One region of the Sporosarcina newyorkensis genome, then DNA from elsewhere that is predicted to be linked to it. Evidence: predicted binding sites of a transcription regulator. Region 1 holds the regulator's gene; the other holds the start of a gene.
The links. The regulator Rex, encoded in region 1, represses fermentation and respiration genes when NADH is low (regulators of the CRP and FNR family bind a similar motif). The targets are predictions, from matches to a motif close to TTGTGAAATATTTCACAA.
Positions count from the first base shown of each region.

Region 2: a site for Rex is predicted at 2,395-2,412, ahead of qoxA (cytochrome aa3 quinol oxidase subunit II). Genes of this name have one in related genera too.

Region 1 is NZ_FUYJ01000012.1:83,063-90,143, forward strand. It holds gene dacB (D-alanyl-D-alanine carboxypeptidase/D-alanyl-D-alanine endopeptidase) at 1-1,157, opposite strand, end outside; gene tatC (twin-arginine translocase subunit TatC) at 1,278-2,084, opposite strand; gene B5D59_RS17465 (twin-arginine translocase TatA/TatE family subunit) at 2,102-2,290, opposite strand; gene B5D59_RS17470 (redox-sensing transcriptional repressor Rex) at 2,355-3,002, opposite strand; gene B5D59_RS17475 (ABC-F family ATP-binding cassette domain-containing protein) at 3,170-5,095, shown strand; gene tsaD (tRNA (adenosine(37)-N6)-threonylcarbamoyltransferase complex transferase subunit TsaD) at 5,574-6,596, opposite strand; gene rimI (ribosomal protein S18-alanine N-acetyltransferase) at 6,593-7,045, opposite strand; gene tsaB (tRNA (adenosine(37)-N6)-threonylcarbamoyltransferase complex dimerization subunit type 1 TsaB) at 7,038-7,081, opposite strand, start outside.
Region 2 is NZ_FUYJ01000001.1:821,473-828,553, reverse strand. It holds gene B5D59_RS18150 (hypothetical protein) at 93-263, opposite strand; gene B5D59_RS04285 (SDR family oxidoreductase) at 390-1,307, shown strand; gene B5D59_RS04280 (small, acid-soluble spore protein tlp) at 1,456-1,677, shown strand; gene B5D59_RS04275 (hypothetical protein) at 1,725-2,114, opposite strand; gene qoxA (cytochrome aa3 quinol oxidase subunit II) at 2,659-3,576, shown strand; gene qoxB (cytochrome aa3 quinol oxidase subunit I) at 3,610-5,556, shown strand; gene qoxC (cytochrome aa3 quinol oxidase subunit III) at 5,553-6,149, shown strand; gene qoxD (cytochrome aa3 quinol oxidase subunit IV) at 6,151-6,441, shown strand; gene B5D59_RS04250 (hypothetical protein) at 6,541-7,081, shown strand, end outside.

The DNA.
Region 1 (7,081 bases):
ATACCCGAAGCATCTTCTAAATAAATACCTTTCAAACTGATGCCGTCTTTTTGTACCGTTTCTCTCATAACACGCAAGCCGGCATCCCAGCTGCCTTCATTGTATACAGCCCGTCCCATCGATTTTGCTAAAATTTCAGCATGTGCATTGTTGCTAAGCTTCATGAAGGGCATCATCAAGTAGTACAAGGACATCGACTTTTTCGTTGCAAGCAATTGGGCATTCGCTGGAGTTTTGGATCGACTTACTTTCGTAGTTTTACTGAAACTGATGCCTTGTTTAGCAAGCGCTCGTTTGAAAACATCTGCTGTGTATGCACTCGGATTCGAAACCGTCACCCATTGACGTTTACCGCTCGAGTTGACGGGGATGTTTCCTGAGACGATGATCGTATTCGTTCCATATTGGCGAGCCATTGTCACTGTGTTCGGCTTACCTTTAGGAACCGTTCGCGTTCGATTGACAACTTTAACAATGTTTGTGTGTGGAGTTAACGTAACGGCTGCCGGCTTGCCGTTTTTCGTTGGTTTTGCTTGAACGATCGTTGTCCCTGCATCATAATCTTCATTCGGCGACAACGTCAATGCCGAGATTTGTGCAGCGTAATAATGCGTTTCATCCGATTTATAAATACCCGGAGATAAACGCTTTGTGTCAAACCATGTATCATCCGCCACAATATTTCCTGTGATGGACTTGATGCCTGACTGACGCACCTCTTTCGCAAGCTGCTGCAAATCCCGTTCCATTAAGGTCGGATCCCCTGTTCCCCGCAAATAAAGCTGGCCGTTCAGGACACCGTTTTTCACGGGCCCACTCGCTAATACATCTGTCTGGAAGGTATAATCTTCGCCCAACACTTCAAGAGCAGTCGTCGCAGTTAACACTTTAACATTGGACGCCGGCGTGACGCCTTGATCCGCTCGGTATTGATATACGATTTTATTCGAATCCGCCTCACGTACAACTATACTGCTCTTCGTACCGCGCATGCGCTGACTCGTAATAACCTGATTGATTCCCGCTTCCATAGCTTTATAAGATTGCTCTGCAGCAACCGCTTGACCTCCTGTTATAGGAGTATAGACACTCGCACTGACTAAAACTGCACCTAGTAACCATTTACTCAATCGACGTTGAGTCTTTTTTCTATTCACTGAATCTCATTTCCTCCCAATCTCGTTGTCCCTGCTAGTTTACCATACTGCGTACTTCAACTGAACCCAATTTATAACAGAAACAAAAAATCCTCCTGCATAGGCAAGAGGACTTGAATTTTATTTGTTTGAATCGGTTTGATTCATCACTTCATCGATTTGACGTTGCTGCTCTGCTTTCACTTCTTCCAGTTTCCGCAGTTGTTCAGCTTTTTCAAACTTCCTATATCCTAGACGTGAGATCACGATACTGATTTCATATAGGATGAACAAAGGAACCGTGACGAACAAATGCGATACGATGTCAGGAGGTGTGATGAATGCCGCCAATACGAACAGGCCAAAGTAGGAATATTTCCGTACCTTCACTAAGACTTTTGGCTGCAATATTCCTAAACGGGATAAAAATAAAATGACGATCGGCAGCTGGAAAACGAAACCGAACGGCAAAAGTATAGAAAAAAGAAAAGAGAAGTATTCGTTAATACCAATTGTCTGTTCAATGTTTAATTGATCAGACAAATTAATCATGAATTTCATAATATATGGCAGTAACACGAAATACGAGAAACTGATCCCTGCTAAAAACAGAAGAAAAGCAAAGGGAATGTACGACAGTGTGACTTTTCTTTCTAAATCACGAAGACCTGGGGATATGAACGCCCACAATTGATACATTAGGACCGGTGAAATAATGATGATCGCCAAGAAAATGATTACCTTTAAATAAATGACAACCGGATCGACGACATTAAATGCATTCAACACTACTTCTTCTGCCGGTGTATCATATTGGATAAAGTGAATCAAAGGCTTTGCAAAAAAGAAACTGGCAATCACGCCAACAATAAAGAAAACGACGATAACCATCAGCCGTTTTCGAATCTCATCTATATGTTCAACGATCGTTAAGTTTTTATCTGCCATCAGACTAACACCCTAACTTAGCGCACTTCTTCTTTCTTGTCTTCAACCTTTTTTACCTCATCGTCATCCGCAAGACCTTTCGTTGCGTTTTTAAACTCACGCAATGAAGAACCGAATGCTTTACCGATTTCAGGTAACTTCTTAGGACCAAATATAAGCAATGCGATAACCGCAATAATTAACAAACTACCAACGCCTGGAGCCATGATTGGTCACCTCCTCATAATATGTCTATTCTACACGAAAACCCTCGCATTTACTATTGCCAGGTCAGTTCATTTGTGAATCTTTTACGTCATTTTTGATGAGATAAATCAATGTCTGCAACTCGCCGGAAAGATCGATGCTTTGGATACGGATCGTATCGGGTACAGCCAGCCGTTCAGGGGTGAAATTCAAAATTCCTTTCACACCAGTTTGAGCGAGGCGGTCCGTCAATTCCTGTGCCACTCTCTTCGGTACGGTCAAAATAACCATTTCGATCCCTAGTTCAAGGATTTTCTCCTCCAGTCGATCAGGCGGATAGATCGGAATATGATTCCGTTCTTCGCCGTCATAAGGCGCTTTCGGATCAAATGCTACAACAATTTTCGTGTTGTGAATCTTTTGGAAGTTGTACTTCAGAAATGCATTCCCTAGACTCCCGACCCCGATCAAAGCCACATTTGTTTCTTCATCTTGGTCTAGTGTCTCGCGGAAAAACTGCAATAATGAATCAACATCATAGCCGTATCCTTTACGTCCCAGCGCACCAAAATGCGAGAAGTCCCTGCGAATTGTAGCGGCATCAATCTTCATTGCTTCGCTTAATTCACTAGACGAAATTCGCTGTACACCTGCATCTGCGTAATTGCGTAAAAATCTATAGTATAAAGGCAATCGTTTCGTTGTTGCCTGCGGAATTCTTTTTGTACCCACTGCTTTCCTTACCCCCAGTGTTGCCCTATTACATCCTCCGCTTAAATCCTCAAGGAAAACGAAGGTGAGCCGCTTTTATCGTACAGGAGAACCCATCAGTTGTAAAGCCGATTATTGCATGGTGCTACCGATTCCATTAAACTTAGAAGGGAATAGAGGTGTGAGGCTTGATTATTTTACAAGTAAATGGACTGACCAAGTCTTTTTCAGGCACGGACCTGCTGGAAAATGTGCGTCTCGAAGTTCAACATCGAGACCGCGTTGCACTAGTTGGACGCAATGGTGCCGGAAAATCGACATTATTAAAAATAATAGCAGGCGAATTATCAGCCGACGAAGGCGATATTATCATCCCGAAAGACATACGAGTCGGCTATTTGGAGCAACATAGCGGCATTGATTCAGAATTGACGATTTGGGATGAAGTAATGACAGTATTTGCACCGCTTCGACAAAAAGAAGAACGTTTACGCACCCTCGAGCATCAAATGGCCGAGCCTTCCGTCTACGAAGACGCAGACCGCTATGCGCGTGTTATGGCTGAATATGATGAACTGCAGATTGCATTTAAGGAAGCAGGAGGCTATCAGTTTGAGGCCGATGCGCGTTCTGTCCTTCATGGAATGCGGTTTTATCCGGAAGACTATGAGAAGCCTGTCGATCTATTATCCGGCGGCCAAAAGACGCGGCTCGCGTTGGCTAGGATGCTGCTGAGCAAGCCGGATTTATTAATACTGGATGAACCGACGAACCATTTGGACATCGAGACCTTAAATTGGCTGGAGCGCTATCTATCCGCTTACGAAGGGGCGATTCTGATTGTTTCGCATGACCGTTATTTTCTCGACAAGGTCGTGACAACAGTCTATGAGGTATCTCGTCGAAAAGTGACGAAATACAGTGGAAATTACAGTACCTACTTAGATGAGAAAGCGAAGAATTATGAAAGGGACCAAAAGCTTTTCGAGCAGGAACAAGATGAGCGCGCGAAGCTTGAAGAGTTCATCCAGAAAAACATTGCACGCGCTTCGACTTCCAAAATGGCGAAGAGCCGACGCAAACAACTGGAGCGAAGAGATTGGATGGATTCCCCTGAAGGCGATGAAAAGTCCGCAAATTTTTCATTTTCATTGGATCGACCGAGCGGCAATGATGTCCTTTCCCTCGATGACGTAAAGATTGGCTATGGATCACAGCCCGTGTCAGAACATATTTCCGTACGCGTCTATAAAGGAGACCGCGTTGCTTTTGTCGGGCCGAACGGCGTCGGCAAGTCGACGTTACTGAAGACCATCGTCAAGCGTAATGAGCTGCTTGACGGCGATATTCGCTATGGTACCAACGTCCAGTTCGGATACTATGACCAAAACCAGGCAACATTGATTGGGTCTGGTACGGTTCTGCAGGAAATCTGGGATGACTGGCCCATGATGAACGAAAAGGATATCCGCTCCTTGCTTGGTCGCTTCCTGTTTACTGGCGACGACATCGAAAAGCACGTGACGTCGTTATCAGGCGGAGAAAAAGCCAGGCTTTCATTGGCCCAGCTCATGCTGGAAAAGTCCAACACACTTATTTTGGACGAGCCGACAAACCATTTGGATCTCGACAGCAAAGAAATTCTTGAAAACGCGCTGGATGACTTTCCAGGAACGATTCTTTTCGTTTCCCATGACCGCTACTTCATCAATCGACTCGCAACGAAAGTTATAGAACTGAGCGAACATGGCGCAGTTGAATACTTGGGCGACTATGATTACTATGTCGAGAAGAAAACAGAAATGGAAGAAATCGCTGCAGTGACACAGGTTGAGCAACGTGAAAAGGAACCTGCTGCAAAGAAAGAAAATGCCGGAAAAGAGTTTCAGCGTCAAGAACGTCGGCTAACTAGAGCGATTGCTGAAATCGAAAAGAAGATGGAAACATTTGATGATGAAATCGCCGAACTACAAGCCCAGTTATTGAATCCTGATATCGCGAACGACCACGTCCAGTTGATGGAGATTCAACGACGTATCGACGAGTTGCAAGCAACACACGATGAACAAGCTGAAGAATGGTTAATGCTGCAAGATGAATTAGAAAATTTATAAGAAAAGTCGGCTGTCCTGAAAGTGAGATACTCTTTCAGTGACAGTCTTTTCTTATATTCCGGGTAAGTGAAGCAAAGAGGCAACACTAAGTATTGTTTGCACCGTAACAAATTATGATAACTTATAGTCTGACAAATTACGACTTACACATTACAATTGCAAACGTAATTCGTCAACATGACTGATACACAAAGAGCTCTCTTGATTTATCCACCTTTTTTCTCCACAATCTTTTCCACAGTAGAAATCCCATTTTGAATACATATGAACATAGTTATGAACATTATCCACAGAGTTTATGCGAAACATCCACAAAGTTATCCAAGTGACACACCCGCATCGTGCACAACTTTCTAAACTTACTCACATTTAATCCACAAATTGTGTATAAGTACGAACGTTCCCTATTGACAATTCTTCTTGCGCATAATGAAAAAACACATATTTTGCTGAATATTAGCAAAATATGTGTTCATTATTAATAATTCCATGATTTCAATGGCATACCAGGACGACCATTCATCGTTGAGTCGCTGCGGACGCCACTTTTCCACATCTCATACCCAGCTGCCGCTATCATGGCCGCGTTATCTGTGCATAACGCGATAGGTGGAACATAGAAAGGAATTCCTTCTTTTTGCAGTGCCTCTGTTAAAGACTTGCGCAAGCCTTGATTGGCAGCTACGCCTCCTGCAGCGATTACTTGTTTTACATCAAATTGTTTGGCTGCTTTCACAGTCTTTACCGTCAGCACATCCACAACGCTCTGTTGAAAACCTGCAGCTACATGCTGAGGATCGATCTGTTCGCCTTTTTGCTCGATATTATGCTTATAATTAATGACCGCTGATTTCAAACCACTGAAACTGAAATCATACGAATCCGCCTCTAGCCAAGCGCGCGGAAAATCAATGCTTTGCTCACTTTCCAATGCAAGCCTATCTACTTGCGGACCACCTGGATAAGGCAATCCAAGCACACGGGCCACCTTGTCGTAAGCCTCTCCTGCTGCATCATCACGTGTTTCTCCAATCAACTCGAAGGACCCGTGGGACTTCATGACGACGAGTTCCGTATGGCCGCCAGAAACAATCAATGCTAGCAGCGGAAACTCCATTGGATGCATCAGTTGGTTGGCATACACATGACCTGCAATATGATGTACGCCGATCAGCGGCAATTGGTTAGCAAACGCAAAAGCCTTCGCTGCATTTACCCCAATCAATAAGGCTCCTACCAGTCCAGGACCCTCCGTCACAGCAACAGCTTCCAAATCTTTTGGAACAATTTCAGCTTCCCGTAGCGCTTCTTCAATAACGAGTGTGATTTGCTCCACGTGTAAGCGAGAAGCGATTTCAGGCACTACTCCGCCGAATTGTTTCTGCTGTTGAATTTGCGAAGATACTATAGATGATACAATTTCGGTACCATTTTTCACGACCGAAGCTGCCGTTTCATCACAACTTGTTTCAATACCTAAAATATAATGATCTTTCTTCATTCGAATTCCACCCACATGACGAGCCCATCTTCATGGTCGTCCGTATAATAGTTTTTCCTGATCCCGCCTTCTTGAAAACCCAATTTACGATAAAGAGACCGCGCTGGTTCATTGCTGACACGCACTTCCAACGTCATTGTTCGTACTTCATTTAGTCTGCACAACTCCATTGCCTTTCGCATGAGATCTTCTCCAATTCCTTTTCCGCGCAATGATGAGCGAACTGCTACATTCGTAATATGACATTCATCCAAAACAATCCACATACCACAGTGACCAATAATCTCGCCATCCAGTTCCGCTACAATATAATGAGAGTACTCATTGCCTGCCAGCTCATGCTCAAAGATCTCTTCTGTCCAGGGCGTAGCAAATGCTTCACGTTCGATACTCGCCACCGAAGTAATATCTGCTAACGTCATTTTCCGAAATACTACATCCTCACTCATTGGTAGGCTCCTTCTTCACCAAGTTGGCTTCCGCTT
Region 2 (7,081 bases), on a different contig from region 1:
TATTTTAGCTCACCTTGTTATTAGGTGGGCTTAATTAATTCCATAAATAGTTTATTATTTCTCAACCAGTTGGCAGGGGGCTCTTTAATCTCTCAAATGACTGGCAAATATGAATCATAGACTGGATGAGAATAAAAGGGCGGTCTGGGACCGATTTGAGGAACTTCCATTTGCAAAAACTGATTTCCATAGATTAAAACAGATGTCTGCTCAGAGTACGGGAGTAGCAAGTAATGCACATAAGGAGAAAAGTAAGATTCCATAAAGTGTGCCTCCTAAATTTTACTTTACAATACACTATATTCTTCTAGTTTCAAGTATGTGAAGTATAACAAACTGTTTTTAAACATAAAGTAGCCTGATTAGCATGAAGTCAGGAGGAGAAAGAATTGACACATGATCATTCAGGGAGCGAAGACTATCCTCTTTATCCGAATTACGGGAAAATAACCCGTTATGAAGAAGTGGCACTGACGGTACCAGAGCAAAGACAATACCATCAGCCGGGAAGGGAAGCATTAATGGTGCCGCGGCCTATCATCGAAAACCCAAATTATTTGGGAAGTGGCAAGTTGAAAGGAAAAACAGCACTTATTACAGGAGGTGACAGCGGTATAGGAGCTGCGACTGCCATTGCTTTTGCAAAGGAGGGAGCCGACGTAGCCATTGCCTATCTAGATGAGCATGAGGATGCCAAACGGACTAAAGACAGAATTGAAGAACTTGGCCAGCGCTGCCTTCTGTTGCCCGGTGATCTGCGCCATAAAAAGCAATGTGTGGAGATCGTCGAAAAAACGGTCAATACATTCGGTTCACTTCATATCCTTTGTAACCATGTCGGCATTCAGTTCCAGCAATTGAGCATTGTAGATATTAGCGATGACCAATTTGATGAGACGTTTAAACTAAATGTTTATTCCCATTTTTATACTACACGCGCCGCAATGAACTATTTAAAAAAGGGTAGTTCCATTATTAATACAGCTTCCGTTGTTGCTTTTGAAGGCAATGAGCAATTAATGGATTATACAGCAACAAAAGCGGCAATTGTGGGTTTGACACGGGCATTGGCTAGAAATTTGGTCAGCAAAGGAATCCGTGTCAACGCTATTGCACCAGGTAAAATTTGGACTCCATTGATTCCTGCAAGCTTTTCAGCAGACCAAGTAGTTTTGGCGGGTAACCCGATGGATCGGCAAGGGCAGCCATTTGAAGTAGCACCGACTTTTGTTTACCTTGCCTCTGATGATTCTCGCTTCGTAACCGGGCAAGTATTGCATGTAAACGGTGGTCAAGTGTTCGCTTGAAGATTTTATAAGCGTGAAGTTATTTTTGGCAATTATGGCACAATGTTTCAAAAAGTTCTTTGTATTCTTAGACTAAAACGGTGTAAATAATATTAAGAAATATGGGAAAGCTAATTTGGAAGGAAAAGCGAAGGAAGGAGGATGGAAAATGGATAAAAACTTTCCCAAGCCGAATGATCCAGCTGATAACAAGGAAAGATTGAACAAAACAATCAGCAATATGGAAGCCGCGAAGGAAGCAATGCACTTCGCAGAAGGTGAAGAACGTGCCAAAATCAAAGAAAAAAATGACCGTAGGGAAGAAAGCATTAAAGACTTAAAGAGTGAAATACATGAAGAAGACAAATCGCGAATTAATGGATATATTTAAAGATAACTGGGCAACGAACTTACTCTATGTTGCCCAGTTATCTTTGTTTATACTCTCGCCGGCGCCTCTACATTTTTATACACATTTACGATAAATAGAAGAATAGAGAAAGCTAAAGCGATACCTCCGCCCCAAACACAAATTTGTATGAGCATCAATGGGGCACCGATAGCTGGCTGGATGATCAACATACCTAGCAATAAGATCGGCAATCCGATGTTATAGAGCCAAAATTGTGCTTTTCCTAACGCACTGTTTCCGGCTTTCGGATATACTGAATAAATAATACCGATTGCAGCAGTCGTCAACCACCCAACAACATTTATATGTGCGTGTGTTGCCCCCCACTGAAGTTCGATTGTCGCGTGCATATAAAGTCCAAAACCTACTCCGATTAAAAAATAAATAACAGCCGCTTTAATCCATTTCGCTCCCATGTTTATTCACCTCCTTTCAATCTTGGAGAATTTAGATATGTGCTACCATTCACTTCATAACTATTCTTTATAATAAACATGTTGATTTTTCGTCATTTCTGTTAAGTTTGTTCTATTATATGCAAGATAGGTTGAGAATAGGTACAGGGTTCCCCTCATGGAAAAGAGCCAATCACAAGGTAATTGGCTCTTTTCCATGAGGTTTTTGTATTGCATTTTCGCAGTGGAAAATACTTTTTATGTAAAATAGTCAAGTGAAACGGTTTATAATATATAGTTTTTCACAATAATTTCACAATCCAATTTTCCTTTAATTTGTATTAACTTCTAACATTTTAATGAGTTGCAAATATATAAAAATATATATAAGAACCTTTTGTGACAACGATTGTTATCTATTGTTTTTCATTTATGAAAGGCATAATATAGATTTCACAAAAGTGCTATTTTACTTTAAATGTAATAAATATTAGCTTTTATTGATATTTAAATATAGTTAATGGAATATGAGCGCTTTAAATACAGAAGGAAGAGGGGAGCCCCATTGAAGAAAAAGTGGTTATTAATTTCGAGTTTTCTACTCATGATTTTATCCGGTTGTGATAACCCGTTGCTTATATTCGACCCAAAAGGTCCACAGGCTCAAACGATATCGGATACAATTCTCTTTTCTATCCTAATGATGGCGGGAATTTTATTCGTTGTGTATGTTCTCTTTGCTTTTATGTTAGTGAAGTATCGATCGTCTAAATTGGCTGCTGATTATGAGCCGCCGCATGAAGAAGGAAGCAAATGGTTGGAAATAACGTGGATCTCCATTCCGATCATCATAGTAGTGATTTTATCTGTCGTCACTGTACGCTCTACGGTAGACGTGGAAAATACACCAAAAGCATATGCAAATGAAAAACCACTCATTGTCTATGCCTCTTCATCCAACTGGAAATGGCATTTCAGTTATCCTGAAGAAGGCATTGAAACAGTGAATTACGTTAATATTCCCGAAGATCGTCCGATTGAATTCAAACTTTATTCATACGGTCCGATCACAAGCTTTTGGATTCCTCAGTTGGCAGGCCAAAAATATGCAATGAGTGATATGGTGACGACGATTCATTTGGCTGCTGATACGCCAGGATCGTATATAGGAAAAAACTCCAACTTTAGCGGGAAAGACTTTGCACATATGGAGTTTGAAGCACAAGTCCTGACTGCAAAACAGTATGACGAATGGGTGCAGGATGTGAAAGAAACAGCGCCTATGTTAACAGAAGCAGAGTTCAATCACTTGCTTGAGCCTGGTATTTTGGGCCGTAAAACTTATAGGTCTACGCATTTAGGATTCATTCCGGCCCCTGAAGGTGAGCATGCAGGCCATCAACACGAGAAAAATGCGGACATGGACATGGGAACGATGCATGAAAATGATTCAACTATACACGGTGAACATCAGAATAACTAGTTTCAACCCAAACCTCGAAAGGAGTTTACATCTATGAAATGGGATGAATTTTTTGTCACCGGTGAACCGATGATTTACGCGGCGATGGTCAGTATTGTGCTTGTCTCCATCGCGATTCCGGCTGGTCTTACATATTTTAAAAAGTGGGGATATCTTTGGCGTGAATGGCTGACCACGGTTGACCATAAAAAGATTGGTGTCATGTATATTATTGCCGCTTTACTCATGTTGTTCCGCGGAGGAGTCGATGCACTTTTAATGAGAGCGCAAACGGCTGTACCAAATAATGGTTTGCTTGACGGACAGCATTACAATGAAATTTTCACAACTCACGGGATTATCATGATTCTCTTCATGGCAATGCCTTTCATTATTGGTTTAATGAATGTGGTCGTTCCGCTTCAAATTGGAGCACGGGACGTAGCATTCCCGCGTTTAAACGCAGTCAGCTTCTGGCTCTTTTTCTTCGGAGCGATGCTGTTGAATATTTCCTTTGTCATCGGAGGATCGCCTGATGCAGGTTGGTCTGCATATTTCCCGCTTGCCAGTTTGGAGTTCAGCCCGACTGTCGGAAATAACTACTACTCCCTTGCATTGCAGATTGCAGGAATCGGGACGCTTATGACGGGGATCAATTTCCTCGTGACGATACTTAAAATGCGGGCACCTGGTATGAAATTAATGAAAATGCCGATGTTTACATGGTCCATTTTGATAACAAGTGTCATTATTATTTTCGCTTTCCCTGTATTGACAGTAGCACTTGCGTTAATGATGCTCGACCGCCAATTCGGCACGCAGTTCTTTGCGATGCAAAACGGCGGAATGGACATGCTCTGGGCGAACTTGTTCTGGGTATGGGGTCATCCGGAAGTATACATTGTTATCTTGCCGGCATTCGGTATTTACAGCGAGATCATTGCTACGTTTGCCCGGAAAAACTTGTATGGCTATAAATCAATGGTCTATAGTATGGTCGTCATTTCCTTGCTGTCATTCCTAGTATGGGTCCACCATTTCTATACAATGGGGCATGGTGTCATGGTCAACAGTGTTTTCTCCATTACAACAATGGCCATTTCAGTACCGACTGGTGTGAAAATATTTAACTGGCTCTTTACTTTGCGGCGAGGGAAAATAAGTTTTACGACCCCGATGCTCTATGCACTCGCGTTCATTCCGATTTTTACAATCGGAGGGGTAACAGGCGTCATGTTAGCGATGGCGAGTGCCGACTATCAATATCACAATACAATGTTCTTGGTTGCGCACTTCCACTACGTATTGATTCCGGGTACTGTATTTGGCGTCATCGCCGGCTTCCATTATTGGTTCCCGAAAGTGTTCGGTTTTAAATTGAATGAAAGACTGGGGAAATGGGCGTTCTGGTTTATCGCGATTTCATTCAACATTACATTCTTCCCACTCTTTATCCTGGGATTGAATGGTATGACGCGTAGAATGTATACCTATTCTGAAAGCACAGGATACGGCCCGTTAAATATGCTCTCCATGGTTGGCGCTGTGGGCTTGACGATCGGTTTCATCCTGCTAGTCTACAATATTTATTGGAGTACACGTTATCAGCCGCGTGAAGTAACGGGAGACCCTTGGGATGCGCGCTCATTGGAGTGGAGTACACCAAGTCCTGTTCCAGAGTATAACTTTGCGAAGACACCGGTTGTCGATAAATTGGATGCTTTCTGGTTTGCGAAAAAAGAAGGCAAATCGTTGACTGAAGAAGGGGATTATGAACCGATTCATATGCCGAACAACAACGGTCAGCCGTTCATCATGGGCGTGGCATTTTTCTTCTTCGGTTTCTTCATGGTCTTCAGCTGGTGGCTTCCTGCGATTATTGCCGGAATGTTTATCTTAGGTACGATGGCATATCGAACATTTGAACAAGATCATGGACATTATGTTACTGTCGAAGAAATTGAACGGACAGAAAATGCATTGAGAGGTGAGAAAAAATGAAAATAGATCACTCGTTGCCATTGGAATATAGTACAGAGGAAAATAAGCTGAAAATACTTGGATTTTGGGTGTTTCTTGGCGCGGAAATCGTATTGTTCTCGACTCTTTTTGCTGTCTATTTTACATTGCAAAATAATATAGGGAATGGACCGGGCGGCAGTCATATTTTTGAACTCACGCCTGTGATGATCGAAACAATTGTATTGCTGTCGAGCAGTTTCACCATCGGTCTTGGCATTCACGCCATGAGATTAGGCAATAAAAAAGCGATGATGACCTTCTTTGGTATTACGTTATTTCTGGGCCTCGGATTCTTGGGCGTGGAAATTATGGAGTTTTTCACGTATGTACATGAAGGTGCGACAATGCAAACGAGTGCATTCCTTTCCGCGCTCTTTACATTGCTTGGAACCCATGGAGCTCACGTGACATTCGGCTTGCTGTGGGGCGGTGCGATTTTGTTGCAAGTGAAAAAACGTGGTTTTACACCGGAGACGGCAAATAAATCCTTTATTTTCTCCTTGTATTGGCACTTCCTAGACGTTGTCTGGATCTTTATTTTCAGTTTTGTCTATATGAAAGGGATGATGTAAGTTGAAAGAACTGTTTCCGGTACCGCATGTGATCGGTTTTGTTTCTTCATTGCTCCTTTCACTTATCGCACTCGTCGTCATTAAGTTTGATCTATCGTTTGGCATGGGTATGACCATATTGGGAGTGACAGCTATCATTCAAGCGTGCTTACAGTTGTTTCTTTTCATGCATGTCGGGGAGAATGAAAACAAAACTGCACTGTTGACCAATATTGGCTACGCATTATTTGTAGGACTGGTCACCATCTTCGGCACATTATTTGCGATGATGTGGGGCTATCAGATGTTATGAAAGAAAGGGCATCATGCGAATGCATGATGTCTTTTTTATGCTTACCGCATGTTGTAAGAGGGAAATGATATAGTAGATTAATTGAAAGGAATGAAGCGAATGAAAAAGCGAGTTTACGGTAGCCTATTGATTTTTCTGCTAGTAGTATTGAGTGCATGTTCTGCGGATCATGAACCAGTCAAAGAGTCTCAAATTGATGCAGAAACTTCAGCAGATCAGGGAGAAGTGAAGACAAAACCTGATGATAAAACGACTGGAGATAAAATAGAAGATAGAAAAGCGGAACCTTTGACGCAACAAGAAGTACTGAGCGCAATTGCAGATGAATTGCAAACAAATGTGGAGAAAATATTGCCAAATCATCTGCCTCTGGAAAAAGGACAGCATCTTACGGCGAAAACAGAATCCCGACAGAACGAATATTTCATCGACTTTTATTCAACCAAAGATCTGATTCCTATTAATAATGAAATACTAAAAGAAGAACGTCCAGATATCAAGAAAATAGCAAACCTCAAAGTCGAAATCTATTCATCTGAAAAAGAAGCCGATGAGACCATTGAGTTTGAAGACTATTCTAAAGTAGGGGGTCAGAAAGTAGACCTGGGATTTGAAATCACAGGCTATCAAGATGCAGGTG